Regions from separate parts of the Enterobacter asburiae genome, predicted to be linked through region 4. Evidence: predicted binding sites of a transcription regulator. Region 4 holds the regulator's gene; each other region holds the start of a gene.
What was found. The regulator LexA, encoded in region 4, represses DNA repair genes until DNA is damaged. The targets are predictions, from matches to a motif close to TNCTGTATGTACATACAGNA.
Positions count from the first base shown of each region.

Region 1: rmuC (DNA recombination protein RmuC) is a predicted target of LexA. The motif match lies at 1,318-1,337, and genes of this name have one in related genera.
Region 2: metR (HTH-type transcriptional regulator MetR) is a predicted target of LexA. The motif match lies at 1,298-1,317, and genes of this name have one in related genera.
Region 3: ACJ69_RS04690 (metal-dependent hydrolase) is a predicted target of LexA. The motif match lies at 1,187-1,206, and genes of this name have one in related genera.

Region 1 is NZ_CP011863.1:3,752,380-3,760,098, forward strand. Features, by position in the region: gene ACJ69_RS18110 (dienelactone hydrolase family protein) at 1-224, opposite strand, end outside; gene udp (uridine phosphorylase) at 480-1,241, shown strand; gene rmuC (DNA recombination protein RmuC) at 1,381-2,838, shown strand; gene ubiE (bifunctional demethylmenaquinone methyltransferase/2-methoxy-6-polyprenyl-1,4-benzoquinol methylase UbiE) at 2,905-3,660, shown strand; gene ubiJ (ubiquinone biosynthesis protein UbiJ) at 3,674-4,279, shown strand; gene ubiB (ubiquinone biosynthesis regulatory protein kinase UbiB) at 4,276-5,916, shown strand; gene tatA (Sec-independent protein translocase subunit TatA) at 5,993-6,247, shown strand; gene tatB (Sec-independent protein translocase protein TatB) at 6,251-6,793, shown strand; gene tatC (Sec-independent protein translocase subunit TatC) at 6,796-7,566, shown strand; gene tatD (3'-5' ssDNA/RNA exonuclease TatD) at 7,608-7,719, shown strand, end outside.
Region 2 is NZ_CP011863.1:3,742,964-3,750,682, reverse strand. Features, by position in the region: gene metE (5-methyltetrahydropteroyltriglutamate--homocysteine S-methyltransferase) at 1-1,233, opposite strand, end outside; gene metR (HTH-type transcriptional regulator MetR) at 1,349-2,302, shown strand; gene ACJ69_RS18095 (carboxylate/amino acid/amine transporter) at 2,190-3,089, opposite strand; gene yigL (sugar/pyridoxal phosphate phosphatase YigL) at 3,172-3,972, opposite strand; gene pldB (lysophospholipase L2) at 4,004-4,996, opposite strand; gene rhtB (homoserine/homoserine lactone efflux protein) at 5,107-5,727, shown strand; gene rhtC (threonine export protein RhtC) at 5,724-6,344, opposite strand; gene recQ (ATP-dependent DNA helicase RecQ) at 6,406-7,719, opposite strand, start outside.
Region 3 is NZ_CP011863.1:944,521-952,239, reverse strand. Features, by position in the region: gene ACJ69_RS04700 (YniB family protein) at 1-299, opposite strand, end outside; gene hxpB (hexitol phosphatase HxpB) at 448-1,119, shown strand; gene ACJ69_RS04690 (metal-dependent hydrolase) at 1,221-1,811, shown strand; gene ACJ69_RS04685 (L-cystine transporter) at 1,939-3,330, shown strand; gene cedA (cell division activator CedA) at 3,379-3,735, opposite strand; gene katE (catalase HPII) at 3,822-6,071, shown strand; gene chbG (chitin disaccharide deacetylase) at 6,196-6,945, opposite strand; gene ACJ69_RS04665 (6-phospho-beta-glucosidase) at 6,957-7,719, opposite strand, start outside.
Region 4 is NZ_CP011863.1:3,237,048-3,244,766, forward strand. Features, by position in the region: gene dusA (tRNA dihydrouridine(20/20a) synthase DusA) at 1-848, opposite strand, end outside; gene ACJ69_RS15665 (conjugal transfer protein TraF) at 931-2,241, opposite strand; gene ACJ69_RS15670 (cupin domain-containing protein) at 2,414-2,902, opposite strand; gene zur (zinc uptake transcriptional repressor Zur) at 3,018-3,530, shown strand; gene ACJ69_RS15680 (CsbD family protein) at 3,600-3,809, opposite strand; gene dinF (MATE family efflux transporter DinF) at 3,930-5,267, opposite strand; gene lexA (transcriptional repressor LexA) at 5,331-5,939, opposite strand; gene ACJ69_RS15695 (diacylglycerol kinase) at 6,048-6,416, opposite strand; gene plsB (glycerol-3-phosphate 1-O-acyltransferase PlsB) at 6,571-7,719, shown strand, end outside.

The sequences.
Region 1 (7,719 bases), 520 kb from region 4:
CGGCAGAGGTCGCGAATGTATTCGTGAACACCAAATATCTCCTGAATCACAATCACGATGGGCAGCGGACCGTCTGCCGATTTTGGCCGTGCGTGCCAGGCAGGCATATTCTCCCCCTGCGAGGGAATGGAGGTCTCGCCCGCGGTAATTGCCGCTTCTGGCGTCGACACGATGGTTGAAGCATGTGGGGCCGCAGCAGGTGCAAAACCGGTTTTTTCAGTCATGGCATTCTCCGTACCAATGAGTTAGCGCAAAGGTAAATATAGACACCAGGTTAACAACTCACAGTGCCTTAAACGGTCTATCTTTTGTGCAGCACCTGGCGATATAACTTGTTAATGTGATGTGAATCACCTTTTTATGGAAATTCAATGTAATCATTTTCATTCATGGTGAGGTGCGTCACGAAAATATGCTTACTGCTTCTGTAAAGTACCGTTTTACTTCTTCTGACTAACCGACCCACAGAGGAGTCACCTATGTCTAAGTCTGATGTTTTTCATCTCGGCCTCACCAAAAACGATTTACAAGGGGCTACGCTCGCTATCGTCCCTGGCGATCCTGAGCGTGTGGAAAAGATCGCCGCGCTGATGGATAAGCCGGTCAAGCTGGCTGCCCATCGTGAGTTCACCACCTGGCGCGCAGAGCTGGATGGCAAAGCGGTGATCGTGTGCTCTACCGGTATCGGTGGTCCGTCTACGTCTATTGCTGTTGAAGAGCTGGCCCAGCTGGGCATTCGTACTTTCCTGCGTATCGGTACTACCGGCGCTATCCAGCCGCACATCAACGTCGGCGACGTGCTGGTCACGACCGCGTCCGTTCGTCTGGACGGCGCAAGCCTGCACTTTGCACCGATGGAATTCCCGGCAGTGGCTGATTTCGAATGCACCACCGCGCTGGTTGAAGCCGCGAAGTCCGTAGGCGCAACCACCCACGTGGGCGTAACCGCCTCTTCCGACACCTTCTACCCGGGCCAGGAGCGTTATGACACCTTCTCAGGCCGCGTGGTAAACCGTTTCAAAGGCTCAATGGAAGAGTGGCAGTCCATGGGCGTGATGAACTACGAAATGGAATCCGCAACGCTGCTGACCATGTGCGCAAGCCAGGGTCTGCGTGCCGGTATGGTGGCGGGCGTTATCGTCAACCGTACCCAGCAGGAGATCCCGAACGCCGAAACCATGAAGCAGACCGAAAGTCATGCAGTGAAAATCGTGGTGGAAGCCGCGCGTCGCCTGATCTAATCCTCTCTTCTGAAATCAAAGGCCGACGCGTTCGGCCTTTATTTTTTGCGTAGCGCCTCGCAGGAAAAGCCTTTCAAACTGGACGTTTATACAGCACAATTCTATTTTGTGCGGGTAATACGTTGATGCAGGGGGTTTTGTGGATATCTCAATCCTGATTTACGCGGTGATTGCGCTGGTGGGCTTAGGGATTGGCTGGCTGATTTCCAGCTACCAGCATGCGCAGCAGAAGGCCGACCAGCTGGCCGAGCGAGAAGAGATGGTCGCCGATTTAAGCGCGACAAAACAGCAGCTTGCTCTTAGCGAACACTGGCGCGACGAGTGCGAACTGCTCAACAACGAGCTGCGTAACCTGCGAGATATCAATACGTCACTGGAGGCCGATCTCCGCGAAGTGACCACCCGCCTTGAATCCACCCAGCTGCATGCGGAAGACAAAATCCGCCAGATGATCAACAGCGAGCAGCGCCTCAGCGAACAGTTTGAGAACCTCGCCAACCGAATTTTTGAGCACAGCAACCGCCGCGTTGACGAACAGAACCGCCAGAGCCTCAACAGCCTGCTGACGCCGCTGCGCGAACAGCTGGACGGTTTTCGCCGTCAGGTGCAGGACAGCTTTGGTCAGGAAGCCCGCGAGCGGCACACGCTGGCGCATGAGATTCGCAATCTCCAGCAGCTGAATGCGCAAATGGCGCAGGAAGCGGTCAACCTGACCCGCGCGCTGAAAGGGGATAACAAAACCCAGGGCAACTGGGGAGAAGTGGTGCTGACCCGCGTGCTGGAGGCCTCTGGCCTGCGGGAAGGATATGAATACGAAACGCAGGTCAGCATTGAGAACGACGCCCGCTCTCGCATGCAGCCGGATGTGATTGTGCGGCTGCCGCAGGGTAAAGATGTGGTGATTGACGCCAAAATGACGCTGGTGGCGTATGAACGTTACTTTAATGCGGACGATGACTACACGCGCGAGTCTGCGCTACAGGAGCACATTGCCTCCGTGCGTAACCACATTCGCCTGCTCGGCAGAAAAGACTACCAGCAGCTGCCGGGGCTGCGCTCGCTGGACTATGTTCTGATGTTCATCCCGGTAGAACCCGCATTTCTGCTGGCACTCGACAGACAGCCTGAACTTATCACCGAAGCGCTCAAAAATAACATTATGCTGGTCAGCCCCACCACGCTGCTGGTGGCGTTACGCACCATTGCGAACCTGTGGCGCTATGAGCACCAGAGCCGCAACGCTCAGCAGATTGCCGATCGCGCCAGCAAGCTTTACGACAAAATGCGCCTTTTCGTGGACGACATGTCTTCCGTCGGGCAGAGCCTGGATCGTGCGCAGGATAACTACCGCCAGGCGATGAAAAAACTCGCCTCCGGACGCGGCAATTTGCTGGCTCAGGCCGAATCATTCCGCAGCCTGGGGGTTGAGGTTAAACGCGAGATTAATCCGGAATTGGTCGAACAGGCCACCGCCCAGGACGACGAGTTTCGCCTGCGAGAAGGTGCGGACGAACAAAATACAAACAGTGAAGACAATACGTTAGCGGCGGATTTATCACCAGACGAGACTCCAGCGCGTTTCTTTCGCGGTGGTTGAAACGTAGGGCAAACGCGCCCAATCTGTTACACTTCACGAACATTTTACTGATAAGCAGGCTCTGAGATGGCTGACGATTCACAAGACACAACGCACTTTGGCTTTCAGACTGTCGCCAAAGCGCAGAAAGCTGACATGGTGGCCCACGTATTTCATTCCGTGGCGGCGAAGTACGATGTGATGAATGACCTGATGTCGTTCGGCATTCATCGCTTGTGGAAGCGCTTCACCATTGACTGTAGCGGCGTTCGCCGTGGACAAACGGTGCTGGATTTAGCCGGTGGTACGGGCGATTTAACCGCGAAATTCTCCCGTCTGGTGGGCGAAACCGGTCGCGTTGTTCTCGCCGATATTAATGACTCCATGCTGAAAATGGGACGCGAAAAGCTGCGTAACATCGGCGTGGTGGGGAATGTGGAGTATGTGCAGGCAAACGCCGAAGCGCTGCCATTCCCGGACAATACCTTTGACTGCATCACGATCTCTTTCGGTCTGCGTAACGTGACCGATAAAGAAAAAGCGCTGCGCTCCATGTACCGCGTGTTGAAGCCGGGTGGACGTCTGCTGGTGCTCGAGTTCTCTAAACCTATCATTGAGCCGCTGAGCAAAGCCTACGACGCCTATTCCTTCCACGTGCTGCCGCGTATTGGTGAGCTGGTGGCTAACGACGCTGAAAGCTACCGCTATCTGGCGGAGTCTATCCGTATGCACCCGGATCAGGACACATTAAAAGCCATGATGCAGGATGCAGAATTTGAGAACGTTGAATATTTCAACCTGACGGCGGGCGTCGTCGCGCTGCATCGCGGTTACAAATTCTGAGTGGAGGTGTCCCGTGCCCTTTAAACCCTTAGTCTCCGCAGGCGTCGAGAATGTACTGAACGCTTTTCTGTATCGCGCTCCGGCGCTGAAAGCTGCACGTCAGCGGCTTAACGGGAAGGTATTACGCATTGTTTTAAAAGAGTTCTCGACGCCGCTTGTGCTGGTATTCAGCGAACGCCAGCTTGACGTTCTGGGGGGGTGGGAAGGTGAAGCAGACTGCTCGGTCATTACGCACATGAGCGTGCTGCCTAAACTGCGCGATCGCCAGCAATTAACGGCGCTTATCCGCAGCGGTGAGCTGGAAGTGGAGGGCGACATTCAGGTCGTGCAGAACTTCGTTGCGCTCACCGATCTAGCGGAGTTCGATCCGGCAGAGCTGCTCGCGCCTTTTATCGGCGACATCGCCGCCGAAGGCATCGGGAAAGTCCTTCATGGTGGCGCCTCCTTTGCGCGTAAAAGCCTTCAGCGCCAGCAACGCTATGCGGCGGAAGTGCTGACTGAGGAGTGGCGAATGGCGCCCGGACCACTGGAAGTTGCATGGTTTGCGGAAGAGACCGCTGCTGTTGAACGTGCGGTTGATGCGTTAACCAAACGGCTGGAAAAACTGGAGGGCAAATGACGCCTGGTGAAATTCGGCGCCTCTATTTTATTATTCGCACCTTTTTGAGCTACGGGCTCGACGAGCTTATCCCCAAAATGCGTATCACGCTGCCGCTTCGTATCTGGCGGCGGATGCTGTTCTGGATGCCCAATCGCCATAAAGGTCAACCGCTGGGTGAGCGTCTGCGCCTGGCGCTGCAGGAGCTCGGTCCGGTTTGGATTAAATTCGGACAGATGCTGTCGACCCGCCGCGATCTCTTCCCGCCTCTGATTGCCGATGAGCTCGCGATGCTGCAGGATCGCGTCGCACCGTTTGACGGCGCGCGCGCGAAAAAGCAAATTGAAGAGGCGATGGGAAATGTACCCGTTGAGACCTGGTTTGACGATTTCGACATTAAGCCACTGGCATCGGCCTCTATTGCGCAGGTGCACACCGCGCGTCTGAAAGAAAACGGCAAAGAAGTCGTTATTAAGGTCATTCGTCCGGACATCCTGCCAGTCATCAAAGCGGACATGAAGCTGATTTATCGTCTGGCGCGCTGGGTGCCACGCCTGCTGCCGGACGGGCGTCGCCTTCGTCCACTGGAAGTGGTGCGGGAATATGAAAAAACGCTGATTGATGAGCTTAACCTGCTGCGCGAATCGGCAAACGCCATTCAGTTGCGTCGCAACTTTGAAAACAGCCCGATGCTCTATGTACCTGAAGTCTATTCTGACTACTGCAGCCAGAACATGATGGTGATGGAGCGTATCTACGGTATTCCGGTTTCGGATGTGGTGGCCCTGGAGAAACAGGGAACGAACATGAAGCTCCTGGCCGAGCGTGGGGTACAGGTCTTCTTTACCCAGGTGTTCCGCGACAGCTTTTTCCATGCGGACATGCATCCGGGCAATATCTTCGTGAGCTACGAGCATCCTGAGGATCCGAAGTATATCGGTATCGACTGCGGAATTGTGGGGTCGCTGAACAAGGAAGATAAACGGTATCTGGCTGAGAACTTCATCGCGTTCTTCAACCGCGACTACCGTAAGGTGGCCGAGCTGCACGTCGATTCCGGCTGGGTGCCGCCGGATACCAACGTCGAAGAGTTTGAGTTCGCGATCCGGACCGTTTGTGAACCGATTTTTGAAAAACCGCTGGCGGAAATCTCCTTCGGGCATGTGCTGTTGAACCTGTTCAACACGGCTCGCCGTTTTAATATGGAAGTTCAGCCACAGCTAGTTTTACTTCAGAAAACATTACTTTACGTTGAGGGTGTAGGCCGACAGCTCTATCCTCAGTTAGACTTGTGGAAGACCGCGAAACCTTTCCTTGAATCCTGGATTAAGGATCAGGTTGGCATTCCGGCGCTGGTGCGCTCGCTGAAAGAGAAAGGTCCGTTCTGGATAGAAAAAATGCCTGAAATTCCTGAACTGGTTTATGACAGTTTGCGTCAGAGCAAGAACCTTCAGCACAGCATGGATAAAATCGCCCGCGAGCTTCAGTCCAGCCGTGTTCGCCAGGGACAGTCACGCTATCTCTTTGGGATTGGCGCAACGCTGCTGCTGAGCGGTACGCTGCTGCTGATCAACCGTCCGGACTGGCAGATGATGCCCGCCTGGCTGATGGCTGGCGGGGTGGTAGTCTGGCTGGCAGGCTGGCGAAAAACGCGCTGAGCGTGCGTCGCTATCGACGGGTCGCATACGTATAATGCGATCTGACTCATTAATCATCTATCCCTGAGGAACATGTATGGGTGGTATCAGTATCTGGCAATTAGTCATTATTGCCGTCATCGTCGTGCTGCTGTTTGGCACCAAAAAGCTCGGTTCTATTGGTTCCGATCTGGGCGCGTCTATCAAAGGCTTCAAGAAAGCGATGAGCGATGATGAGAGCAAGCAGGATAAAACCAGCCAGGACGCTGACTTTACTGCTAAATCCATCGCCGACAAGCAAGAAGAAGCCAAAAAGGAAGACGCTAAACGCCACGATAAAGAGCAGGTGTAAGTCGTGTTCGACATTGGTTTTAGTGAGCTCCTGCTGGTCTTTGTGATTGGCCTGATTGTGCTGGGGCCGCAGCGTCTGCCGGTGGCAGTGAAAACCGTTGCGGGCTGGGTTCGTGCGCTGAGATCGCTGGCATCGACCGTTCAGAATGAACTGGCGCAGGAGCTTAAGCTGCAGGAATTTCAGGAAAGCCTGAAAAAGGTCGAAAAGGCGAGCATGGATAACCTGACGCCGGAACTGAAAGCGTCAATGGATGAGCTGCGCGAAGCGGCGGAATCGATGAAGCGCTCCTATAGCGTTAACGATCCTGAAAAAGCGAGCGATGAAGCGAACACCATCCATAACCCGGTGGTGAAGGGCAGCGAGGAGCAGCGCGAGGGCGTAACGCCTGCCAGTGCTGAACATCAGGCTGCCGCACCAGAACAGACGCCGCAGGAAACCGAATTGAAAAAACAGGCGCAGCCGGAAGAGCCGGTGGCAAAAGCGGCGGAAGTGAAGCCCGTTGCGTCCGTTTCCGAATCATCCCCCTCGTCGAGTGATAAAGCGTAAACATGGCAGTAGATGATACTCAACCGCTGATTACGCACCTCATTGAGCTGCGTAAGCGCCTGTTAAACTGCATTATTGCGGTTTTACTCATATTCCTGTGCCTGGTCTATTTTGCCAACGATATCTATCAGGTGGTCTCTGCGCCGCTGATCAAGCAGATGCCGCTGGGCGCAACGATGATTGCAACAGACGTTGCTTCTCCGTTCTTTACCCCCATCAAGCTGACCTTCTGGGTGTCGTTGATTGCCTCTGCACCGGTCATTCTTTACCAGGTGTGGGCGTTTGTGGCGCCAGCGCTGTATAAGCATGAACGCAAGCTGGTGATCCCGCTGCTGGTGTCCAGCTCGCTGCTGTTCTATATCGGCATGGCGTTTGCCTATTTCGTTGTCTTCCCGCTGGCCTTCGGCTTCCTGACGCATACCGCGCCGGAAGGGGTCCAGGTGTCGACGGATATCGCCAGCTACCTCAGCTTTGTGATGGCGCTGTTTATGGCGTTTGGCGTGGCATTCGAAGTGCCGGTGGCCATTGTGCTGCTTTGCTGGGTAGGGGTTACGACCCCGGATGACCTGCGTAAGAAGCGTCCATATATTCTGGTGGGCGCCTTCGTGGTCGGCATGCTGCTGACACCGCCGGATGTGTTCTCGCAGACGCTGCTGGCCATACCAATGTACTGTCTGTTTGAGGTCGGCGTTTTCTTCTCGCGTTTCTACGTGGGTAAAGGACGTCGAGCGGATGACGAAGACGATACGTCCGACAAGACCACTGAAGAGTAAAACCAGCCGCCCGTCAGGGCGGTTGTTATATGGGGATTTGCATGTTTGATATCGGACTCAACCTGACCAGCTCGCAGTTTGCGAAAGATCGTGATGAGGTGGTTGCGCGTGCGTTTGCCGCCGGGGTGAAAGGACTGCTGCTGACGGGCACCA
Region 2 (7,719 bases), 510 kb from region 4:
CTCGTACGGGCTCTGGCGCTGGCTGTCCCGGGCGGTGATGGCCGCCAGACGTTTTTCCACCGCCGGGTTGTGCACGCGCGCCGAGTGACGACGCGCCTGGATCGGGGCGCTCCATTCGGTAATCGCCGCCGTGTCGCCGCTGTTGAGCGCGTCGCGCAGCAGCGTTAGCTCTTCGCATTTTTGCAGGGCGAAGGCAAACCAGCTTTTCACCTCGGCATCCAGACGCGTTTCCACGCTCAGATCGATCGGGCTGTGCAGCAGGGAACAAGATGAGGCCACCCACAGCTCACGTTTGCCGACGATGTCTTTGATTTGTGCATATTTTTCGGTGAGATCGGCGCGCCAGACGTTACGGCCGTTAATCAGCCCGGCAGAGAGCAGCCAGTCCGCTGGCAGGCGCTTGTGCAGCTCCGCGACATCGTCTTTACCGTGTACGAGGTCAACGTGCAGGCCCTGAACCGGCAGCGCGGTAATGGTCTTCAGGTTCGACGCCACGCCTTCAAAATAGGTCGTCAGCAGGAGTTTTACCTGACCGGTGAGCGCGTCATACGCCGGTTTAAAGGCATCTAGCCAATCCTGCGGCAGCTCAAGCACCAGCGCCGGTTCATCGATTTGCACCCACTGAATGCCGCGTTTGCCCAGCTCACTCAGCACCTGTTTGTAGACCGGCAGAATATCCTTCAGCAGGCTGAGTCGGTCAAACGGCTCACCTTTCACTTTGCCCAGCCACAGATAGGTTACCGGCCCGAGCAGCACCGGCTTCACCTGGTGGCCCAGCGCCAGCGCTTCATCCACTTCGTCCAGAAGCTGCGTCCAGTCCAGCCTGAACTGCTGGCCTTTGACAAACTCCGGCACCATATAGTGATAGTTGGTGTTAAACCACTTGGTCATTTCCGCCGCTGCCGCTGGCTCCCCCGTTGGCGCGCGGCCACGGCCGATGCGGAACAGAGTATCGATATCTACCGATCCATCTTTGTTCTGATGACGAGCCGGTACGTTGCCAAGCAGCAGGCTGGTCGTCAGAACATGGTCGTACCAGGCGAAATCGCCCACCGGCAGCAGGTCAATGCCCGCCTGTTTTTGCTGATCCCAGTGGCGGGCGCGCAGCTCGCGTCCTACCGCCAGCAGCTCTTCGCGGGTGGCATTACCCGCCCAGTAGCTTTCTTGCGCTTTTTTCAGCTCGCGACGCAGGCCTACGCGAGGGAAACCGAGAGTGTGATTGCGGATTGTCATGGTATGCCCCTTGTGAAATTCGTTATTTAGACGTCCAGATGTTTACACATCTATAATTGGCAGGTACTGTATATTCCTCAAGCGCAATATGTTCATGGCGAAGTGAAGGACTTTCATGATCGAGATTAAACACCTGAAAACGCTACAAGCGTTGCGGAACTGCGGTTCGCTCGCGGCGGCTGCGGCCACGCTGCACCAGACCCAGTCCGCCCTTTCTCACCAGTTCAGCGATCTGGAACAACGCCTCGGCTTCCGTCTTTTTGTGCGTAAGAGCCAGCCCCTGCGCTTTACGCCGCAGGGTGAAATTCTTCTTCAGCTGGCGAATCAGGTACTGCCGCAGATCGCGAGCGCGCTGCAGGCGTGTAACGAACCGCAGCAGACCAAACTGCGCATCGCCATTGAGTGCCACAGCTGTATTCAGTGGCTGACCCCCGCGCTTGAGAACTTCCGTCAGAAGTGGCCGCAGGTGGAGATGGACTTCAAATCCGGCGTGACCTTTGACCCCCAGCCGTCGCTGCAGCAGGGCGAGCTGGATCTGGTCATGACCTCTGACATCCTGCCGCGCAGTGGCCTGCACTATTCGCCGATGTTTGATTATGAAGTGCGCCTGGTGCTGGCGCCGGACCACCCGCTGGCCGCCAAAACGCGCATCACGCCGGAAGACCTGGCGACAGAAACGCTGCTGATTTATCCGGTCCAGCGCAGCCGCCTGGATATCTGGCGCCACTTCCTGCAGCCAGCAGGCATTAGCCCGCAGCTGAAAAGCGTGGATAACACCCTGCTGCTGATTCAGATGGTGGCGGCCAGAATGGGTATCGCGGCGCTGCCGCACTGGGTGGTGGAGAGTTTTGAACGCCAGGGTCTGGTGCAGACCAAAACCCTGGGTGAAGGACTGTGGAGCCGACTGTACGCCGCCGTGCGCGATGGCGAGCAGCGTCAGCCGATTACGGAGGCGTTTATTCGCTCAGCGCGGAACCACGCGTGCGACCATCTTCCGTTTGTGCGGAGCGCGGAGCGACCCATCGGCGATGGACCCACAGCGAAGCCAGGATCACCGCTCCCCCAATAATGAAGCTTGGCCAGTGCGGCTGTTGCTGCCAGATGGCGAGGTTGACCAGCAGCCCTGCCGGGACATGCACGTTGTTCATGATCCCCAGCGTACCGGCGTCTACCTGCGTAGCGCCGTAGTTCCACATGAAGTATCCCAGCCCTGACGCCACTACGCCCAGCCAGACCAGAACGCCCCACTGCACGGCGGTGGTCGGCAGCTTTTGCGGATTACCGAGCATGAACCACGCCGCTACCGCGACAATCGCGGCGCCCATATAGAACCAGGCAAACGCGTTATGCTGCGGCATCGGACGGGTTTCCATCAGGCGTTTGTAGCCCACCATGCCGATGGCGAAACTGATGTTGGCGAGCTGGACGAACATCAGCCCGGTCCAGAAGTGATCGCTGACTTTGTCATAGCGAATAATCGCCGCGCCGATCACCGCCAGCGCGGCGCTCAGCAGGTATCCCCAGCGCAGACGGCGTCTGCTGAGCAGGTCGTAAATCAGCGTGATATAGAGCGGCGTCAGCACGGTAAAAAGCAGGAATTCGGAGACGGACAGGTAGACGTAGGCCCGGAAGCTGAACAGATACATGATGCCGAGCTGCATCGCTCCCACCAGCATATAAAGCACAATCGTTTTCAGCGATTGCCCGCGCGTACGCAGAAACGGCAGGAACACCAGCGCCGCCAGCCCCACGCGCATCAGCACCGAGAAGTAGCTGTCGACCGAACCGGCAAGGTATTCGCCAATCAGGCTAAAGGAGAAGGCCCACAGGATAGTGGTGATAATGAGTAGCGCCACAATGCTTGTCTCTCAGAAAGAAGGAGAGGCATTGTAGCGAACTCTTTAGTTGACAACTGAGCAATAAACAACCGAATGAAGATTATTCAAGGAACAGTTTACGCAGATACTTCGGTACCGCGTTGTCAGCGTTAGAACCAATCACTTCCAGCTCAGGGTGCAGATCCTTCAGACGCTGGTGCGCGTTCTGCATGATGCAGCCCTTGCCCGCCATCGAAAGCATCTCGGCGTCGTTCATGCCGTCACCGAAGGCGATACAGTCTTTCAGCCCGAAGCCCAGACGTTTCGCAACCGCTTCCAGCGCGTGACCTTTGGAGACGCCACCCGCCATTACTTCCAGACAGGTCAGGGTTGAGAAGCTCACGTTGACGCGATCGCCCCAGCGGGCGTTGATCGCCTGTTCCAGCGGGAGCAGCTCTTCGTGGCTGTCACAGGTGAAGAACACCTTGCTGATCCCTTCCGGCTCCAGCAGGCCCGGTTCGTAAAGGGAGTAGTTGAATACCGCTTCCTTGAAGAAACGCATTTCATCCGGGCGGTGGCGGTTCATAAACCAGTCGTCGTCGCGGTAAACGTTAGTAACGATAGCCGGGTTGTTATGCACCACGCCGAACAGATCGGCGGCAATATCGCGATCCAGATTGTGGGTAAAGATCAGGTTGCCGTCGGTATCATGCACGCGCGCACCGTTGGAGGTGATCATGTACGATTTGATCTCAAGATTATCGCGGATCTGCCCCACGTCCACGTGGTGGCGGCCGGTGGCGAACACAAAGTTCACGCCACGGGCAGTCAGGAGTTTTAAGGTCTCTTTCGCGTAAGGCGTTAGGGTGTGGTCGGGGGAAAGCAGCGTGCCATCTAAATCAGATGCAACAACCTGGTACATAGGGATTTCAACCTCTGGTGGAAAACAAGAATCAATTATGCCTGTTGAAAAATTCAACAATGGCGTTGAGCGCGACTGAGCGCATAGCGTCCTTTTCAAAAAGGATCTCATGGAACGCGCCGTTAATGACCAGCGGTTTACCCCCTTCACAAGGGTGACCGGCTGCAGCGCGCAGTTCACAATAGCGGTCATGCATGCGGTTATCCACCACACGCTCTTCTTCCGCCTGGATCAGAAGCGTCGGCGTGTCATCATCGCCTACGCCCGCCAGCACCTGCTCACCGGCCAGAATCCCCTCCCGCACCCAGTGCCAGGTCGGGCCGCCGACGCGCAAGCGCGGTTCATCGGCATAAAAGCGCAGATTGCGGCGATAACGCTGCCGGCTATGGGTTAAGACGTTGATGGCGAACGGCAGCGCGCGCCAGCGTCCTGTGCCAATGGCATAACCTTCACGAATGCGCTGATGGCCCTCAGCCCAGTCAAGAAGATGGCGCACCATCCAGTCAGGAAAACGGATGACGATACCGTACATCGGCGCGGTGAGCGCAATGGCGTCGCACTCGTGCGCATAACGCTGCAAAAACAGCGTCGAAATGGCGCCGCCCATGGAGTGCGCAAGAATATACCGCTTGCGCCAGGGGCCGGGCTGAACGTCCTGCTGCCAGAACGCGGCAAAATCGTCGACGTAATCGCTGAAGCGATCGACGTGCCCACGGTGCGTGTCCGGCAGCATACGTCCGGACAGCCCCTGTCCACGATGGTCGATGATCAGGACATCGAACCCCATATGGACCAGGTCATAGGCCAGCTCGGCGTATTTAACGTAGCTTTCAATACGCCCGGGGCAGACCACAATCACCCGGTCATTTTCTTCATTTCGGAAACGAACGAAACGCACCGGGATGCCCCCGACGCCCGTAAACTCATCTTCCTCACGCTGCCGCCAGAAATCGGTCAGCGGCCCCATAGAGAAAGCAGCAAAAGCGTTTTCTCGTGTTTCCCAGTCCTTTTTCTGCTGAAACATTGGGTTTCCACTCACGTAATCCAGGGAATATCGTTTTTTTCGTCACCGGTCACAAAATGACTCAATAATAGCGTATTGTGGCATAAAAATAGACGGTTCGGGAGTTTCAAATGACCTTCGAATGGTGGTTCGCCTACCTGCTGACATCCATTATCCTCAGCCTTTCTCCGGGCTCTGGGGCTATTAACACCATGACCACCTCCATCAATCACGGCTATCGCGGTGCGGCGGCGTCGATTGCCGGTTTGCAGACCGGGCTGGGCATTCATATTGTGCTGGTCGGGATCGGTCTGGGGACCCTGTTCTCCCGCTCCGTGCTGGCCTTTGAGGTGCTGAAATGGGCCGGCGCAGCGTATCTGATTTGGCTCGGCATCCAGCAGTGGCGCGCGGCAGGCTCCATCAACCTGAATACGCTGGCTCAGACGCAAAACCGCGGCCATCTGTTTAAGCGCGCAGTGTTCGTCAACCTGACCAACCCGAAGAGCATCGTTTTCCTCGCCGCGCTGTTCCCGCAGTTTATCGTTCCGCATCAGCCCCAGGTGATGCAGTACGTGGTGCTGGGCGCGACCACCGTTATCGTCGATATCATCGTGATGATTGGTTACGCGACGCTGGCACAGCGAATTGCGGCGTGGATTAAAGGGCCTAAGCAGATGAAGGCCCTGAATAAAGTCTTTGGCTCGCTGTTTATGCTGGTTGGCGCGCTGCTTGCGTCAGCGCGTCATGCTTAGCGAGAAATGATGAGATGAATGCCGAAGCCGGCGAACAGCGCGCCGGCGAAGCCGTCAATCCACTTCGCGATACGCTGATAGCCGCGGCGCATCGCCGGTAAGGCAAACAGGCTGGCCACGATGGTAAACCAGGCAAAGGTTTCAACGACGATCAGCAGGAAGATTCCCCAGCGTGCGCCCGCGCCGACGCTATCGCCGACAAACAGCGAGAACACCGAGCCGAAATAGATAATGGCTTTCGGGTTCGCCAGATTGGTCAGCAGCCCTTTTACAAAGCTGCGGCCGCCCGTTGCCAGCTCCACCTTTGGCTCTTCCGGCTTTTTCTCTTCTTTCTTCAGCGCCCCGCGCAGCATCTGGTAGCCCATCCAGCACAGGTACAGACCGCCGCCGACCATAATGATGTTATGCAGCCAGGCCATCTTCGCCAGGATAAGGTTCAGACCGAGCAGCGCAACGGCCGCCCAGACCATAACGCCCATGGTGATACCGAGCACGCCCATCATCGCCTCTTTGCGGGAGCGGCTGACGGCCGTTTGTGATACGAAGAAAAAGTCCGGGCCGGGGCTCATCAGCGCAACGATGTGCACTAACGCCACGGTGAGAAATAGCATTAACATAATTAGCTCGCGAGGAAATAATTTAGTGAGTCATCATCCTGGCACTTTTTCGCCCGGCTGACTACTCCTCATCATCACCATCGGCGTGAGAGCGGATGAGCGCCATAAACTCTTTACCGAAGCGCTCCAGCTTGCGCGTTCCCACGCCGTTGACGCTGAGCATCTCGCTGGCGCTGAGCGGCATTTGCTCGGCCATCTCGATCAGCGTCGCGTCGTTAAACACCACGTAAGGCGGGATGTTTTCTTCATCAGCGATGGCTTTACGCAGCTTGCGCAGTTTGGCGAACAGCTTGCGGTCGTAGTTGCCGCCGTAGGATTTCTGCATCACGCGCGGCTTCAGGGCGATGACGCGCGGTACGGCGAGCTTGAGTTCGACGTCTCCGCGCAGGACCGGACGCGCCGCCTCGGTCAGCTGCAGGGCGGAGTGCTGGGCAATGTTCTGCGTGGCGAAGCCGAGGTGGATCAGCTGGCGAATGATACTCACCCAGTGCTCGTGGCTCTGCTCCTTGCCAATACCGTAAACCGGCAGCTTGTCGTGGCCCATATCGCGGATACGCTGGTTATTGGCGCCGCGCAGCACCTCCACCACGTAGCCCATCCCGAAGCGTTGATTCACACGGTAAATGGTCGAGAGCGCCTTACGCGCGTCCATCAGGCCATCGTACTGCTTTGGCGGATCGAGGCAGATATCGCAGTTGCCGCACGGCTCCTGGCGCCCTTCACCAAAGTAGTTGAGCAGCACCAGACGACGGCAGGTTTGCGCTTCGGCAAACGCGCCCATCGCGTTGAGCTTGTGGCGCTCGATATCCTGCAGCTGTCCCTGCGGTTTCTCTTCCAGACAGCGGCGCAGCCACGCCATATCGGCCGGATCGTAAAACAGCATCGCTTCCGCAGGCAGACCGTCACGCCCGGCGCGGCCGGTTTCCTGATAGTAGGATTCGATATTGCGCGGGATGTCGAAATGCACCACAAAGCGCACGTTGGGCTTGTTAATGCCCATTCCGAACGCCACCGTCGCGACGACGATTTGCAGGTCGTCACGCTGGAATTTTTCCTGCACGTCGGCGCGGATGTGGTTCTCTAACCCGGCATGATACGCGGCGGCGCTAAAGCCACGATTTTGCAGACGCGCGGCAGTGTCTTCCACCTTCGCACGGCTGTTGCAGTAGATGATGCCGGACTTCCCGCGCTGCTCCTGGACGTAGCGCAGGAGCTGATCCAGCGGCTTGAACTTTTCCATCAGCATATAGCGGATGTTTGGGCGGTCGAAGCTGCTGACCTGAATATAGGGGTCGTTCAGCCCGAGCAGGCGAACGATATCCAGCCGCGTGGTGTCATCCGCCGTGGCGGTAAGCGCCATAAACGGCAGCTCGGG
Region 3 (7,719 bases), 2.3 Mb from region 4:
GCCAGCGCGACAAAGATCAGGGCATATATCACCCAAAAGCCGATATTCAGCTGTTGATGAAAATCCGGGGTGGGTGAGTTAAACCAGAAGACATTCAAAAATGGCGTATTAAAACGCATCATCTCAATCATGACATGAGCGAAATCAAGCATTACCGCATTGATACCCGGCTGTTTTTCGCTGTGATCGTACATAAATTTGAGTACAGAAATCAGCGTAGAAATGACGGCAGGAATAAAAATCACCCAGCCAGCAATACGTTTTAAGACTGCAATGCGTCCAGCTTGTTGATACGTCATCAGTTCCTCTTCATAAAGACGCGTTATTTGTGCCTAAGTCTACCTGCTGGCCATCAATTTCGCCCGCTCTTTAAAAGCAATATGCTAAATTGCAGATTGTGCTTAGCACGTATCGTCTGTCGAACACCCTGGATAAGGAGACGTTGTGATGTCGACACCGCGCCAAATTCTTGCCGCAATTTTTGACATGGATGGATTGCTGATCGATTCCGAACCGCTGTGGGATCGCGCCGAACTGGACGTTATGGCCAGCCTGGGCGTGGATATCAGCCGCCGTAATGAACTTCCCGATACGCTGGGCCTGCGCATCGATATGGTGGTTGACCTGTGGTTTGCCCAACAGCCGTGGGTAGGTCCCAATCGCGATGAGGTGACCGCACGCATTATCAGCCGCGCCATTTCGCTGGTGGAAGAGAACAGGCCGTTGCTGCCCGGCGTACGTGAGGCCGTTGCGCTGTGTAAAGCCCAGGGGCTGAAGGTTGGCCTGGCTTCCGCTTCACCGCTGCATATGCTGGAAAAAGTGCTCACGATGTTTGAACTGCGCGACAGTTTCGACGCGCTGGCGTCCGCTGAAAAATTGCCTTACAGCAAGCCGCACCCGCAGGTCTATCTGGACTGCGCCGCAAAGCTGGGCCTGGATCCCCTCAACTGCGTTGCGCTGGAAGATTCCGTTAACGGTATGGTGGCGTCGAAGGCTGCGCGGATGCGCTCCATTGTGGTGCCCGCTGAAGAAGGCCGTCACGATCCCCGGTTTGCGCTTGCCGATGTGAAGCTTAATTCACTGGCAGAACTCACGGCGCATCATCTGCAGGGCGGTTAACGCCCTCCTCCGGTTTGTGACAAACAGTTACACCGTCACCTCTTCCGCCTACTGTATAAAAACCCTATACTGTATGAATTGACAGTTTTGTGGGTTTTATCATGACGGCGGAAGGCCACCTGCTTTTTTCTATTGCGTGCGCAGTATTTGCCAAAAACGCTGAACTCACCCCCGTGCTGGCACAGGGGGACTGGTGGCATATTGTCCCTTCCGCCGTATTGACCTGTCTGCTGCCCGACATTGACCATCCTAAATCTTTCCTCGGACAACGCCTGAAGTGGGTGTCGAAACCCATCGCCCGCGCGTTCGGCCACCGGGGGTTTACGCACAGCCTGCTGGCCGTGTTTGGCCTGCTGACGCTTTTTTATTTAAAAGTGCCTGAAAGCTGGATAGTCCCCGCCGATGCCATCCAGGGGATGGTGCTGGGCTATTTAAGCCATATTCTCGCCGATATGCTGACGCCTGCGGGCGTGCCGCTGCTTTGGCCCTGCCGATGGCGTTTCCGTTTTCCCATCCTCGCACCGCAGAAAGGCAACCAGCTTGAGCGCGTATTGTGCATGGCGCTGTTTGCTTACGCCGTCTGGATGCCGCAAACCTTGCCCGAAAACAGTGCAGTTCGCTGGTCATCCCAGATGATTAATTCGCTGCAATTTCAGTTCAATCGCTTTATTCATCACCAGATTGAACAGTAAACCGACAAAATTATCCCATTTGTCATAACCCATTCCATTTGGATATAAGCGCTACATCACACTTCTGCTAACCTTCCGCCAACAGGATCGGTAAAAACCGACCCAATAATAAATCAGGAGAACGGGGATGAATTTTCCACTCATCGCGAACGTCGTTGTGTTCGTTGTATTGCTATTGCTTCTCGCGCAGGCGCGCCACAAACAGTGGAGCCTGGCGAAAAAAGTGCTGGTTGGTCTGGCCATGGGTGTCGTATTTGGTCTGGCATTACAGGCAATTTATGGCTCCGATAATCCAGTTCTGAAAGACTCTATTCAGTGGTTCAACATCGTCGGTAACGGCTATGTCCAGCTGCTGCAGATGATCGTTATGCCGCTGGTGTTCGCCTCTATTCTGAGCGCCGTGGCCCGCCTGCATAACGCCACGCAGCTGGGAAAAATCAGCTTCCTCACCATTGGTACGCTGCTGTTCACCACGCTGATTGCCGCGCTGGTGGGTGTGCTGGTCACCAACCTGTTTGGCCTGACCGCAGAAGGCCTGGTTCAGGGTACCGCTGAAACGGCGCGTCTGACCGCGATTCAAACCAACTACGTTGGTAAAGTGGCTGATCTGACCGTGCCGCAGATGGTGCTCTCCTTCATTCCGAAGAACCCGTTTGCTGACCTGACCGGTGCGAGTCCAACCTCGATCATCAGCGTGGTTATTTTCGCCGCGTTCCTGGGCGTAGCGGCGCTGAAGCTGCTGAAAGACGACGCGCCTAAAGGCGAACGCGTGCTGACCGCGATTGATACCCTGCAAAGCTGGGTGATGAAGCTGGTTCGTCTGGTCATGCAGCTCACTCCTTACGGCGTGCTGGCGCTGATGACCAAAGTGGTTGCCGGCTCTAACCTGCAGGACATCATCAAGCTAGGCAGCTTCGTTGTCGCCTCTTATCTGGGCCTGGGCATTATGTTCGTGGTGCACGGCATCCTGCTGGGCGTGAACGGCGTCAGCCCGCTGAAATACTTCCGTAAAGTCTGGCCGGTACTGACCTTTGCCTTCACCAGCCGTTCCAGCGCCGCGTCTATTCCGCTGAACGTTGAAGCGCAAACCCGTCGTCTGGGCGTGCCTGAATCCATCGCCAGCTTCTCTGCCTCCTTTGGTGCCACCATTGGTCAGAACGGCTGTGCGGGTCTGTACCCGGCGATGCTGGCCGTGATGGTCGCCCCGACGGTGGGCATCAACCCGCTGGATCCGGTCTGGATTGCCACGCTGGTCGGGATTGTTACCATCAGCTCCGCAGGCGTTGCGGGCGTTGGCGGTGGCGCAACCTTCGCCGCGCTGATTGTGCTGCCTGCGCTGGGCCTGCCCGTGACGCTGGTCGCGCTGCTAATCTCCGTTGAGCCGCTGATCGACATGGGCCGTACCGCGCTGAACGTGAGCGGCTCCATGACCGCCGGTACGCTGACCAGCCAGTGGCTGAAGCAGACCGACAAAGCGATTCTGGAAAGTGAAGACGACGCCGAGCTGGCGCACCGTTAATCACGGTAGAAATAAAAAAACCGCCTGATGGCGGTTTTTTTATGGCTGTTATTCTTCAACCTCTTCATCCTGGCGGATCTGCATCGCCCACCGCTGCGCCGATTCCGGCACCGTAAACGTGGGTGAACGACGGAAGTGTTCGCCGATCAGCACGAAGGCCACGTATTTTCCCCGCAGCTGCCAGACATCGCGAAAACCCTCCACTTTCAGGGCATGGTCAGGCGGCGCGGGCTCAACGCGGGGCACATAGCTAATAACCTGGCGGTTTTGTTGACGAAGAGGTTTCATAAGCGACTGGTTCACTAAAGCAAATTCTTGAAGCAGGAAAATTCTATGATAGCCGATCCTGCTGCCTTCCGTCGCGCTCCGAGTGGGCGGGATGGCTCCTTTCGTCAATGACGGCATGTGAAAACTCTTAGTTCGCGAGCCATCTCGCGACATTGTTCTATCCTTAATAGGGTTTTTAGCAATGGATAAAGGAGAAGCGTGCAATGTCGAACAAAGATAAAACTCATCAATCACCGATTCATGGCACTGAGGAATCTCAACCGGGCATGGACTCTCTCGCCCCTGCTGACGGCTCTCACCGCCCCTCCCCTGGCCCTTCCGCACCGGGCGAACAACCTACCGCACCGGGAAGCATGAAATCACCGGACGCGGAAAACGAGAAGCTGAAATCGCTTGAGCCGCACCGCAAAGGCGGCGAAGGTTTTGCGCTCACCACCAATCAGGGCGTGCGCATTGCTGACGATCAGAACTCCCTTCGCGCAGGCGCGCGCGGGCCAACCCTGCTGGAAGACTTCATCCTGCGGGAAAAAATCACCCATTTCGACCATGAGCGAATTCCGGAACGCATCGTCCACGCGCGCGGTTCCGCTGCGCACGGCTACTTCCAGCCCTACAAGAGCCTGAAAGCGATCACCAAAGCGGACTTCCTCTCTGACCCGGACAAAATCACCCCGGTATTTGTGCGCTTCTCCACCGTACAGGGCGGCGCGGGTTCGGCAGATACCGTCCGGGATATCCGCGGCTTTGCCACCAAGTTTTATACCGAAGAGGGTATTTTCGATCTGGTGGGCAATAACACCCCGGTGTTCTTCATTCAGGATGCGCATAAATTTCCTGACTTTGTCCATGCGGTAAAACCGGAGCCCCACTGGGCCATACCGCAGGGACAAAGCGCGCACGACACCTTCTGGGACTATGTCTCCCTTCAGCCTGAAACCTTACACAACGTGATGTGGGCGATGTCAGACCGCGGCATTCCGCGCAGCTATCGCACCATGGAGGGGTTTGGCATCCACACCTTCCGTCTGATCAACGCCGAGGGTAAAGCCACGTTTGTCCGCTTCCACTGGAAGCCGGTGGCGGGTAAAGCCTCGCTGGTATGGGACGAGGCGCAGAAGCTGACCGGGCGCGATCCGGACTTCCATCGCCGCGAGCTGTGGGAATCCATTGAAGCGGGCGACTTCCCGGAATACGAACTGGGCCTGCAGCTCATACCGGAAGAGGATGAATTTAAGTTCGATTTCGACCTGCTTGACCCGACGAAGCTGATCCCGGAAGAGCTGGTGCCGGTTCAGCTGGTGGGTAAAATGGTGCTCAACCGCAACCCGGATAACTTCTTTGCCGAAAACGAGCAGGTTGCGTTCCACCCGGGGCATATCGTGCCGGGGCTGGATTTCACCAACGATCCGCTCCTGCAGGGACGTTTGTTCTCGTACACCGATACGCAGATCAGCCGTCTTGGCGGGCCGAACTTCCACGAAATTCCGATTAACCGCCCAACCTGCCCGTACCATAATTTCCAGCGCGACGGGATGCACCGTCAGGATATTGATACCAACCCGGCTAACTATGAGCCGAACTCGATTAACGATAACTGGCCGCGCGAAACGCCACCGGCGCCGAAACGCGGTGGATTCGAATCGTACCAGGAGCGTGTCGACGGCAACAAAATTCGCGAGCGCAGCCCGTCGTTCGGCGAGTATTACGCCCACCCTCGCCTGTTCTGGAACAGCCAGACGCCGATTGAGCAGCAGCACATTATCGGCGGCTTCAGCTTTGAGCTGAGCAAAGTGGTGCGTACCTACATCCGCGAGCGGGTCGTCGGTCAGCTGGCGCGCATTGATATTCAGCTCGCCCAGAGCGTTGCGGATAACCTGGGCATTACGCTGACCGATGAGCAGCGCAACCTTGCCCCGCCAAAAGAAGTTAACGGCGTGAAGAAAGATCCGTCGCTGAGCCTGTATGCCGTGCCGGGTGGCTCGATTAAAGGCCGCGTGGTCGCCATCCTGCTGAACGACAAAACCCGCGCCAGCGACGTGCTGGGGATTATGCAGGCGCTGAAAACCCAGGGCGTGCATGCGAAACTGCTTTATTCCCGCATGGGGGAAGTGACCGCCGATGACGGCTCCGTGCTGCCGGTGGCGGCGACCTTTGCCGGGGCGCCATCGCTGACCGTTGACGCGGTGATTGTGCCGTGCGGGGATATAGACAGCCTGCTGACCAACGGTGACGCCGTGTATTATCTGCTGGAAGCCTACAAGCACCTGAAACCGATCGCGCTGTCCGGCGACGCGCGACGGTTTAAGGCGCAGCTGAAGGTGGCCGATCAGGGTGAGGACGGCATTGTCGAGGGCGACAACGTTGACGATGCGTTCATGACGAAGCTGTTTGATTTGCTCGCCGCGCACAGGGTGTGGTCGCGCAGCAGCAAGATTGATCAGATACCGGCGTAAAAATCATTCCCGATTGTGCGGCCTGATGCCCTCACCCCGCCCCTCTCCCACGGGAGAGGGAGAAAACAATAAAAACGGTAACCCAGGTTACCGTTTTGCTTTTACCTCGCCACCGGGCTTTGTCTTAAAGATCCCCGAACGTTCCCAACCGATACCCACGCTCGGCAATCGCATACTTCAGCGACGCCGACGTCAGCACGTCAAGTTCTGCCAGGCGCGGCCAGCAGTAGGCGCTTTTCCGCACGGTGTTATCGACAAAAGCAGGATGCGCCATGACCTCCAGCGACTTTTCCCCCCGCGCTGCGGAATCATCCAGCACCTTCAGGAACAGCGCTTCGTCGATCTCGTCGCCGTAAAATGCGCTGCTGAACCCCTCCGTGGTGGTCACGGCGCAGTCGGGCACGCCGCGCGCCTCCCTGTCCACGCGCATCGCCACGCCTTTGCGCTGCGCAAACTCCGCGACAATCGGGAAAATCGCCGGGATCATATGCACGTGGTGATGGCTGTCGATGTGCGTCGGCGCCTTACCAAACGCGTCAATAAAGCGGTTGAACTGACGCTCCAGCTCGCCGGCAATCTCTTCGAGCGGCAGAGCATCCTGCTCTGCCAGTTCCCAAATCCATTTGCCCAGCTGGCCGTCGCGCGTCAGGCCCGGCATTGGCGAAAGCGGCATCCCGAGCGTCAGCACAAAATGCATGCCGACGCCCAGCTCAGGCACCTCGCGGCTCAGCTGCGCCGCGTGTTCAACCGCCTCGCCATTCACCAGTGCCGTAGTAGAGGTCACAACTCCCCGGCGACAGGCTTCAATAATGCCGTAGTTCTGGCCTTTCGAGAGGCCAAAATCATCAGCATTAACGATCAGCAGGTTTTCCATTGTGCGTCCTCTTAGTGGTGTTTGAACTTCAGCTTCTCGATCGTGGCGGCAAAGTTCGGCAACCATTTTTCATGCGCCAGGATCATCTCGCTGGCCAGCTGCTCCGCATCGCGGTCGGAATGCACCAGCGGGCTGAGGTTCAGCGCCAGAAGCACGTCATTGAGCTCGCCGCTCAGCGCCGCATTGCTTGCCGCCACTTCAAAGCCTTTGATGGTGTGGATAAGGCCCATGACCTTATCATCGAAGTGGGTGATGCGTGGATGCGGTTTAGCGCCATCGCGTCCCAGGATGCAGGTCATCTCGACGGCCCAGTCCGCCGGGATATTGTCGATATGGCCGTGGTGCGGCACGTTGACATAGTGCTCCGCCTGCTTGTCGTTGTAGATGGCGTTAATCACCTCGCACGCCGCATCGGAGTAGTAGGCCCCGCCGCGCTGCTCCAGCTCTTTCGGTTTAACGTTCAGGTTCGGATCTTTATACAAATCGAACAGCTGCTTCTCGACTTTCTGAACGATCTGCGCGCGCGCGCCGCCCTTATAGTACTCGCCCATTTCAATGGCCAGCATCTCTTTCTGCTTGAAGTAGTAAAGCAGGTACGAGCACGGCAGCAGGTTCAGCGAGCGGATCAGCCCTTCGCTGAACGGCAGGTCAAAGATGTTTTTCACCGATGCCGCCGTCAGGCGACCGGAAGCCACGCCGTCGAGCAGTTCGGCAAAGCGCGATTTACCGTTCACGATAACGTCTTTAATGAATACCATGTGGTTCAGGCCGAAC
Region 4 (7,719 bases):
CCGAGATACGTGCCATTGCTCAACTCGCGCTCAATGTAAGGGTACATCGCACGCACGACGGCAACCGGATCGGTGTCCGCGCCTTCGATACCAAAGATTTCGCGATCGACCGTCGCCAGAATGCCCGGGTTCTGATACGCCTCGCGGCCGACCATCACACCATCCATATGCGCCAGATGCGCTTTGGCCTCTTCCAGCGACTTGATGCCGCCGTTGATGGACATCGTCAGGTGCGGGAAATCACGCTTCAGTTGATACACGCGCGGATAGTCCAGCGGCGGGATCTCACGGTTCTCTTTCGGGCTGAGGCCGGAGAGCCAGGCTTTTCGCGCGTGGATGATGAACATCTCGCACTCGCCTTTCCCGGATACCGTGTTGATGAAGTCGCACAGGAATTCGTAGCTGTCCTGGTCGTCAATGCCGATACGGGTTTTAACCGTAACCGGAATGGAGACCACATCGCGCATCGCCTTGATACAGTCCGCTACCAGCTGTGCATTCCCCATCAGACAGGCGCCAAACATGCCGTTTTGCACGCGGTCGGACGGGCAGCCAACGTTCAGGTTGATCTCGTCGTAGCCGCGTTCTTCTGCCAGCTTCGCGCACTGCGCCAGCGCGGCCGGATCGCTGCCGCCCAGCTGCAGGGCAACCGGATGCTCTTCTTCGCTATAGGCCAGATAGTCGCCCTTCCCGTGAATGATTGCGCCCGTGGTCACCATTTCGGTGTACAGCAGCGTATGGCGGGAGAGCTGGCGCAGGAAATAGCGGCAGTGTCTGTCCGTCCAGTCGAGCATCGGCGCAATGGAGAAACGGTGTGCAGGGAAAGCGGTCTGTAATTCTGACGACATGGCGAAGTTTTAAGCATCTGGTGGAAAAGGGGCGCTACTATAGCACAAAGAAAAGCCGGAGGCGCAGCGCCTCCGGTGGACTTTAGAACGTCATGCTCAGCTGAGCCCCGGCGCCCCAGGTTTCGTCCTCGCCGTACAGGCCCATCAGGTCAACATGAACGGTACTGAACGGCGCGAAGCCGACACCGCCGGTAAAGACATTGCTGTCGTTACCCTTCACGTCCGCGCGATAACCCGCACGCACCGCCAGCCAGCTGAGCGGCGTAACCTCGGCACCGACGCCAACGTACTGCGAGGTATCTTCGCTCTTGAAGCCTTTGGTTTCGGTCAGATCGCCATCAGCGGTCAGCGTTACCTGGTCGTTGTGCCAGGCGGCACCGGCGGTCACCAGCGGACGGATCTGGTAGGTGTCTTTATAGCTCACCACTTCTCCCGTACGGCCGTTGCGGATACGGATATCTTTGGTGTCGATGTCGCGCGACATCAGGTTTTGGCCGCTCACGCCAACGGTCCAGTGTTCGCCGAAATCAGCCGCAATACCGGCATCAACGTTAAAGCCCGTGTCGTCCGTGCGATAGCGGCTGTCATTCCACTTGTTACTGTCGTAATCGTAGATTGATGTGGTGTAGTTATAGACCCAGGTTTTTTGCAGCTTTGGCGTAACCCCTACGGAAACCGGGACGCCGCCGAGGTCAAACTGACGGGCAACGGCAACACCATAGTCGGACACAATCGCTGCCCGGCCAGACGCCGTTGAGTTGAGATTTTTAGTGATCTGATCCGTGCCGTTCAGCGCAGCGTCCAGGGCAACACCGGCAGCCACCACTTTGCTTTGTTGAATACCGCGCAGATAATCAATATCTTGCTGATCGATAGACGAGCTTACCCGGCCATGGGCATAGCCTTTCGCCATAAAGGCCACGGAAAGCACATCGTTAGGGATACTCACGGCAAGCCCTGCACCTGCCGTCGCGCGTGCGGTTTTACCCTTGAGATAGTCCAGCTCATCGGCCAGATCTTTGGCCGCGCCCTGGAACTGATTAATGGAACCTAACGGATTGGTGATAATGTCTCTTGGGGTGAGGTCGTCAACCACATCCTTATAGTGATTGATTTTGTCGTTGATGGTATCTATCTCGTCCTGAAGATTGTCCTCATCCGTCACCTGTACGCCAACGGACGGCAAAATGACCGTCACATCATCGTCCGGTTTTGCCTTTGCCAGCAACGCGGGGTTGATTAACGCCCCGCTACCATAGCTCCCAGCCGCAACGCCGGTACCACCCATTGCGTCACTCCGTGATTCTGTCCAGGTATTGGCTGCTCCCGCCTGATTTGCCATAAACAAGGAAACAGCGATACTAACCACCGAAAATTTAAAATTTTTTTTCACAGTATGCCCGTTATAGTCTGTTATGAAATAACCCCTGTCTGTTATCACCCAAACAGGAACGAACTATTGCTGTGAATAAGTAGTAAAAGACCCGCTATTTCTATCCCTAAGTAAAACTCCCTTACGGCCTGTTGTATTTTGTGACGGCCCTCAATATTTATAGAAGAGGAAATTATTTTTTCCCAGGTTTTCCATCATGCGGTCCAAAAAACTGGGGCGGGTGGTCTACCCAGCGATCCTCACGGGTAGCGGCATATACGGGGTTGAGCGGATAGTAGATGCGGTTGTGCTTCTTATTGGCCTCGCCAACGACCAGTAACCGCACCTCTTCGTCCGTGTTGTTGATAAAGGTGTGGCAGATACCGGTTCCGGCAGGAAACCCCACGCTGTCGCCCGGTTCAAGTTTCCATAAATAGCCATTAATCCACGCTTCTGGATGACCTTCGAGCACGTAAATGAACTCTTCTTCATCGCTTTCCGCATGCGGATAGGACGTTCTGCGCCCGGGCGGTAAACGCTCATGATGAATACCAATGCGCCCGAGCCCAAGCTTGCGAGCCAACGGGGCGCCGATAGAAAAACGCTCATCGCTATCTGGATAGGTCGAATCATCCGCGCCTTCAACGTCGCGCCAGTGCCGAATACAGTCAGGTTTTTTCATTGTTTATTTCCCGTTTTGCAATGGGTCAGGTATAGCACAGACTGGCGGATCTCGGCGTTTTTACCAGAACATGATAAAGTGAGGGTTTTCCGTCCTATAACATCCGGGGTGCTAAATGGATAAGTCCACAAAAGAGCTGTTAGCGCAGGCCGAAAAGCTGTGTGCGCAACGCAATGTGCGCCTGACTCCGCAGCGCCTTGAAGTCCTACGTCTGATGAGCCTGCAGCAGGGTGCTATCAGCGCCTACGATCTGCTGGACCTGCTCCGCGAAAGCGAGCCGCAGGCGAAACCTCCGACCGTGTATCGCGCCCTGGATTTCCTGCTGGAACAAGGATTCGTGCACAAAGTTGAGTCCACAAACAGCTATGTGTTGTGCCATCTGTTCGATCAGCCCACCCACACATCGGCGATGTTTATCTGTGACCGCTGCGGCGTGGTGAAAGAAGAAGCTGCGGAAGGCGTAGAAGATATTATGCATACGCTGGCAGCGAAAATGGGTTTTGCCCTGCGTCATAACGTGATTGAAGCGCACGGGCTATGCTCTGCCTGCGTGGAAGTGGAAGCCTGCCGTCATCAGGACGCGTGTCAGCACGACCACTCTATTCTTGTGAAGAAAAAACCGCGTTAACGGCAAAAGAAAAGGCGGCTCATGGCCGCCCTCAGGGTGTACTTCCTTGTACTTGCGGGTATAGCCCGGTTACCAGCGGTAGTCGTTGCGTTTTTCCCAGTCGCCTACTTCTTTTTCCGCCTGGTCTTTCGCGTAGCCGTAACGTTCCTGAATTTTACCGACAAGCTGATCGCGTTTACCTTCAATGACGGTCATATCGTCATCAGTCAGCTTACCCCACTGTTCTTTCGCTTTACCTTTGAACTGCTTCCAGTTGCCGCCGATTTCGTCTTTATTCATCATCGTGTCCTCTTAGTTAAGCGTCGGGTCGTAACGTCCGTTACGTTCTTTTCTGCTGGACGTGATAATTATTGTAGTTAAGGATTCGGCAGTTGATTTCATATTCGGAATCTTTAACCGTCACGATATATCGTGACGTGAAGGGAACCAGGTATCGTTTTGCCAGTGGCGGTGCCAGATAAAAGCCAGCGATATCCCTCTCAGCGAGAGGAAAACGGCCAGGGCCAGCCACAAACCGTGATTACCCAGCCAGGGAAGCGTCAGCAGCGTCAGGCCAAACCCGGCCGCAGCGACCGCCATGCTGTTGCGCATTTCCGCTCCGCGAGTCGCACCAATAAACATGCCGTCCAGCAGATAACACCAGACGCCGACCACCGGTAAGATGACTTGCCAGATGAGATAGTGACTCGCCAGCTCGCGCAGCGCAGGGATAGACGTAAGCAACGCGACGATTTGCTCACCAAAGCAGGCATAAACCAGGCCGAACGCCAGCGCCACCAGCCCAGACTGGCGGCAGGCTGCCCGCCAGACGTCCCGCAGCTGCCCGCTTTCGCGCGCGCCGTACGCCTGCCCGGAATGCGCTTCTACCGCATAGGCAAAACCGTCCAGCGCGTAGGCGGTAAAGGTCAGTAACGTCATCAATACCGCGTTGACCGCGACGATTTCTGGCCCCAGTCGAGCCCCGAAAACCGTCAGCGCGCCGAAGCAGAGCTGAAGCAGCAGCGAGCGCAGCATGATGTCACGATTGAGCGCCAGCAGCTTACGGATATTGCCGCGCCATGCGGTTTTGAGCAGCGCCAGGGAGATGCCGCGCATCGCCAGCACGCGCCAGACCATCCACAGGCCAATAATAAAAGTTCCGTACTCGGCAATCGCCGTTGCCAGCGCCGCGCCCTGCACGTTCATATGCAGGCCCATTACCAGCCAGACATCCAGCACAATGTTAAGAAGGTTGCCTACCACCAGCAAAATCACTGGCGCACGGGCGTACTGAACGCCCAGGAGCCACCCCAGCAGAACCAGGTTTGCCAGCGAGGCGGGCGCGCTGAGCCAGCGGATTTCAAGGAAACGTCGCGCCTGCGCCAGTACCGCCTCGCTGCCGCCGACAACATGGAGCGCAAGGTCGATCAGGGGCGTACGAAATAAAACGATTAACGCCCCTGCACCGAGCGCAAGGATCAGCGGCTGGACCAGCGCGCGGGCCAGACGCAGCGGATCTTTTGCACCATAAGCCTGGGCCGTGAGCCCGGTGGTGCTCATGCGCAAAAAGAGCAGCAGCATAAACAGGAAGCTGGTTGCCGTCGCGCCAATCGCCACGCCGCCAAGATAAACAGGCGAATCAAGGTGACCAATAACGGCAGTATCGACCAGACCCAGCAAGGGAACGGTAATATTGGAGAAAATCATCGGCAGAGCGAGACGCCACAATGCCTTATCGGATGCCGTCAGCAGTGACATGAAAAATACCGGGAGTCGAGAATGAAGCAGGCTACAGCGGCGCCATAGCCTGTCAGGAAGAGGTTACAGCCATTCGCCGTTGCGAATGACCCCAACCGCCAGTCCTTCGATAGAGAAGTTGTGTTCGCGGAGATCGACCACAATCGGGGAGAACTCGTTGTTTTCAGGCAGTAGCTGAACGGTGTTCCCCTGTTTTTTCAGACGCTTGACGGTAACTTCATCATCAATGCGCGCGACAACCACCTGACCGTTACGCACATCCTGCGTTTTGTGCACCGCAAGCAGATCGCCGTCAAGAATGCCGATGTCTTTCATCGACATACCGCTGACGCGCAGCAGGAAATCAGCGCTCGGTTTGAACATGCCAGGATCGACCTGGTAGTGGCCTTCAATATGCTGCTGTGCCAGTAAAGGCTCACCGGCAGCAACACGGCCTATCAGCGGAATGCCCGTCTCTTCTTCCACCAGCAGGCGGATACCGCGTGACGCGCCTGAAACAATCTCAATCACGCCTTTACGCGCCAGCGCTTTCAGGTGTTCTTCAGCAGCATTCGGAGAACGGAAGCCCAGACGCTGCGCGATTTCCGCACGCGTGGGTGGCATACCCGTCTGGCCGATATGATCCCGGATGAGATCAAACACCTCTTGCTGCCTGGTCGTTAACGCTTTCATTCCGCCCCCTGGGTGTATATACAGTTATGCTGTGAGTATATACAGTCAAAGGCGATTTTGGAACCAAAAACTGCACAAAAAACCAGGGACTTAATTATTCCTCGAGGCTCATCGGAAATGTGACCAAAGCAGCGTGACCCAGGTGATAACGGCAGTGATAATCGCCAGCAATACGGCAGCAGAGCCCATGTCTTTTGCGCGGCCAGAAAGCTCGTGGAAATCTGAACCAATGCGATCAACAACGGCCTCAATAGCGCTATTAAGAATTTCCACTATCATCACCAGAAGTACGGAACCGATAAGAAGTACGCGGGTAATAGCATCAACATCAAGGAAACAGGCGATGATCACCGCGATGATTGCGGCGACGCCCTCCTGGCGAAAGGCAGCTTCGTTGATCCACGCGGCACGGAAACCTTTCCATGAATAGCCGGCGGCTTTGATGATACGCGTTAACCCAGTGGTATTATTGGCCATTAAAAGAACCTTTTATGAAAAAAAGCGTCAGTAACAGGAACTGTAGCGCGTTTCGCTACAGCCTGAAGTATGACGGGTAACAACAGAAATTTTGCGCGCTTTCTGTTATCCTTGCGCCGCAATTGCATTATTAACCAGAGGCTTTACATCGTTTATGTCCGGCTGGCCACGAATTTACTACAAATTACTTAATTTACCATTAAGCATCCTGGTAAAAAGCAAGTCTATCCCAGCAGAACCCGCGCTGGAATTGGGGCTCGATACCTCGCGTCCTATTATGTACGTTTTGCCTTATAACTCGAAGGCAGACTTACTGACGCTTCGCGCCCAGTGTCTGGCGCATGACTTACCTGACCCGCTTGAACCGCTTGAAGTTGACGGTACGCTGCTGCCGCGCTACGTGTTCATTCACGGTGGACCGCGCGTGTTTACCTACTACACGCCAAAAGAAGAGTCCATCAAGCTGTTCCACGACTATCTCGACCTGCACCGCAGCAACCCCGATCTGGATGTACAGATGGTGCCGGTATCGGTGATGTTTGGTCGTCGTCCGGGCCGTGAAAAAGGTGAAGAGAACCCGCCGCTGCGCATGCTTAACGGCATCCAGAAGTTCTTCGCGGTCTCCTGGCTGGGACGCGACAGCTTTGTGCGTTTCTCCCCTTCCGTTTCGCTGCGTCGAATGGCGGACGAGCACGGTACCGACAAGATCATCGCGCAAAAACTGGCGCGCGTGGCGCGTATGCACTTCGCCCGCCAGCGCCTGGCTGCCGTAGGGCCGCGTCTCCCGGCGCGTCAGGATCTGTTCAACAAGCTGTTGGCCTCCAAAGCGATTGCTCGCGCCGTTGAAGACGAAGCGCGCAGCAAAAAAATATCGCATGAGAAAGCCCAGCAGAACGCCATTGCGCTGATGGAAGAGATTGCAGCGAACTTCTCTTACGAGATGATTCGCCTGTCCGATCGTATTCTCGGCTTTACCTGGAACCGTCTCTACCAGGGCATCAACGTTCATAACGCCGAGCGCGTACGCCAGCTGGCGCACGATGGCCATGAGATTGTCTATGTTCCCTGCCACCGCAGCCACATGGACTACCTGCTTCTTTCCTACGTGCTCTATCACCAGGGGCTGGTACCGCCGCACATTGCTGCCGGTATCAACCTGAATTTCTGGCCAGCAGGTCCGATTTTCCGCCGCCTGGGCGCGTTCTTTATCCGTCGCACCTTCAAGGGCAACAAGCTCTACTCCACCGTGTTCCGCGAATATCTGGGCGAGCTGTTCAGCCGTGGCTATTCCGTTGAGTACTTC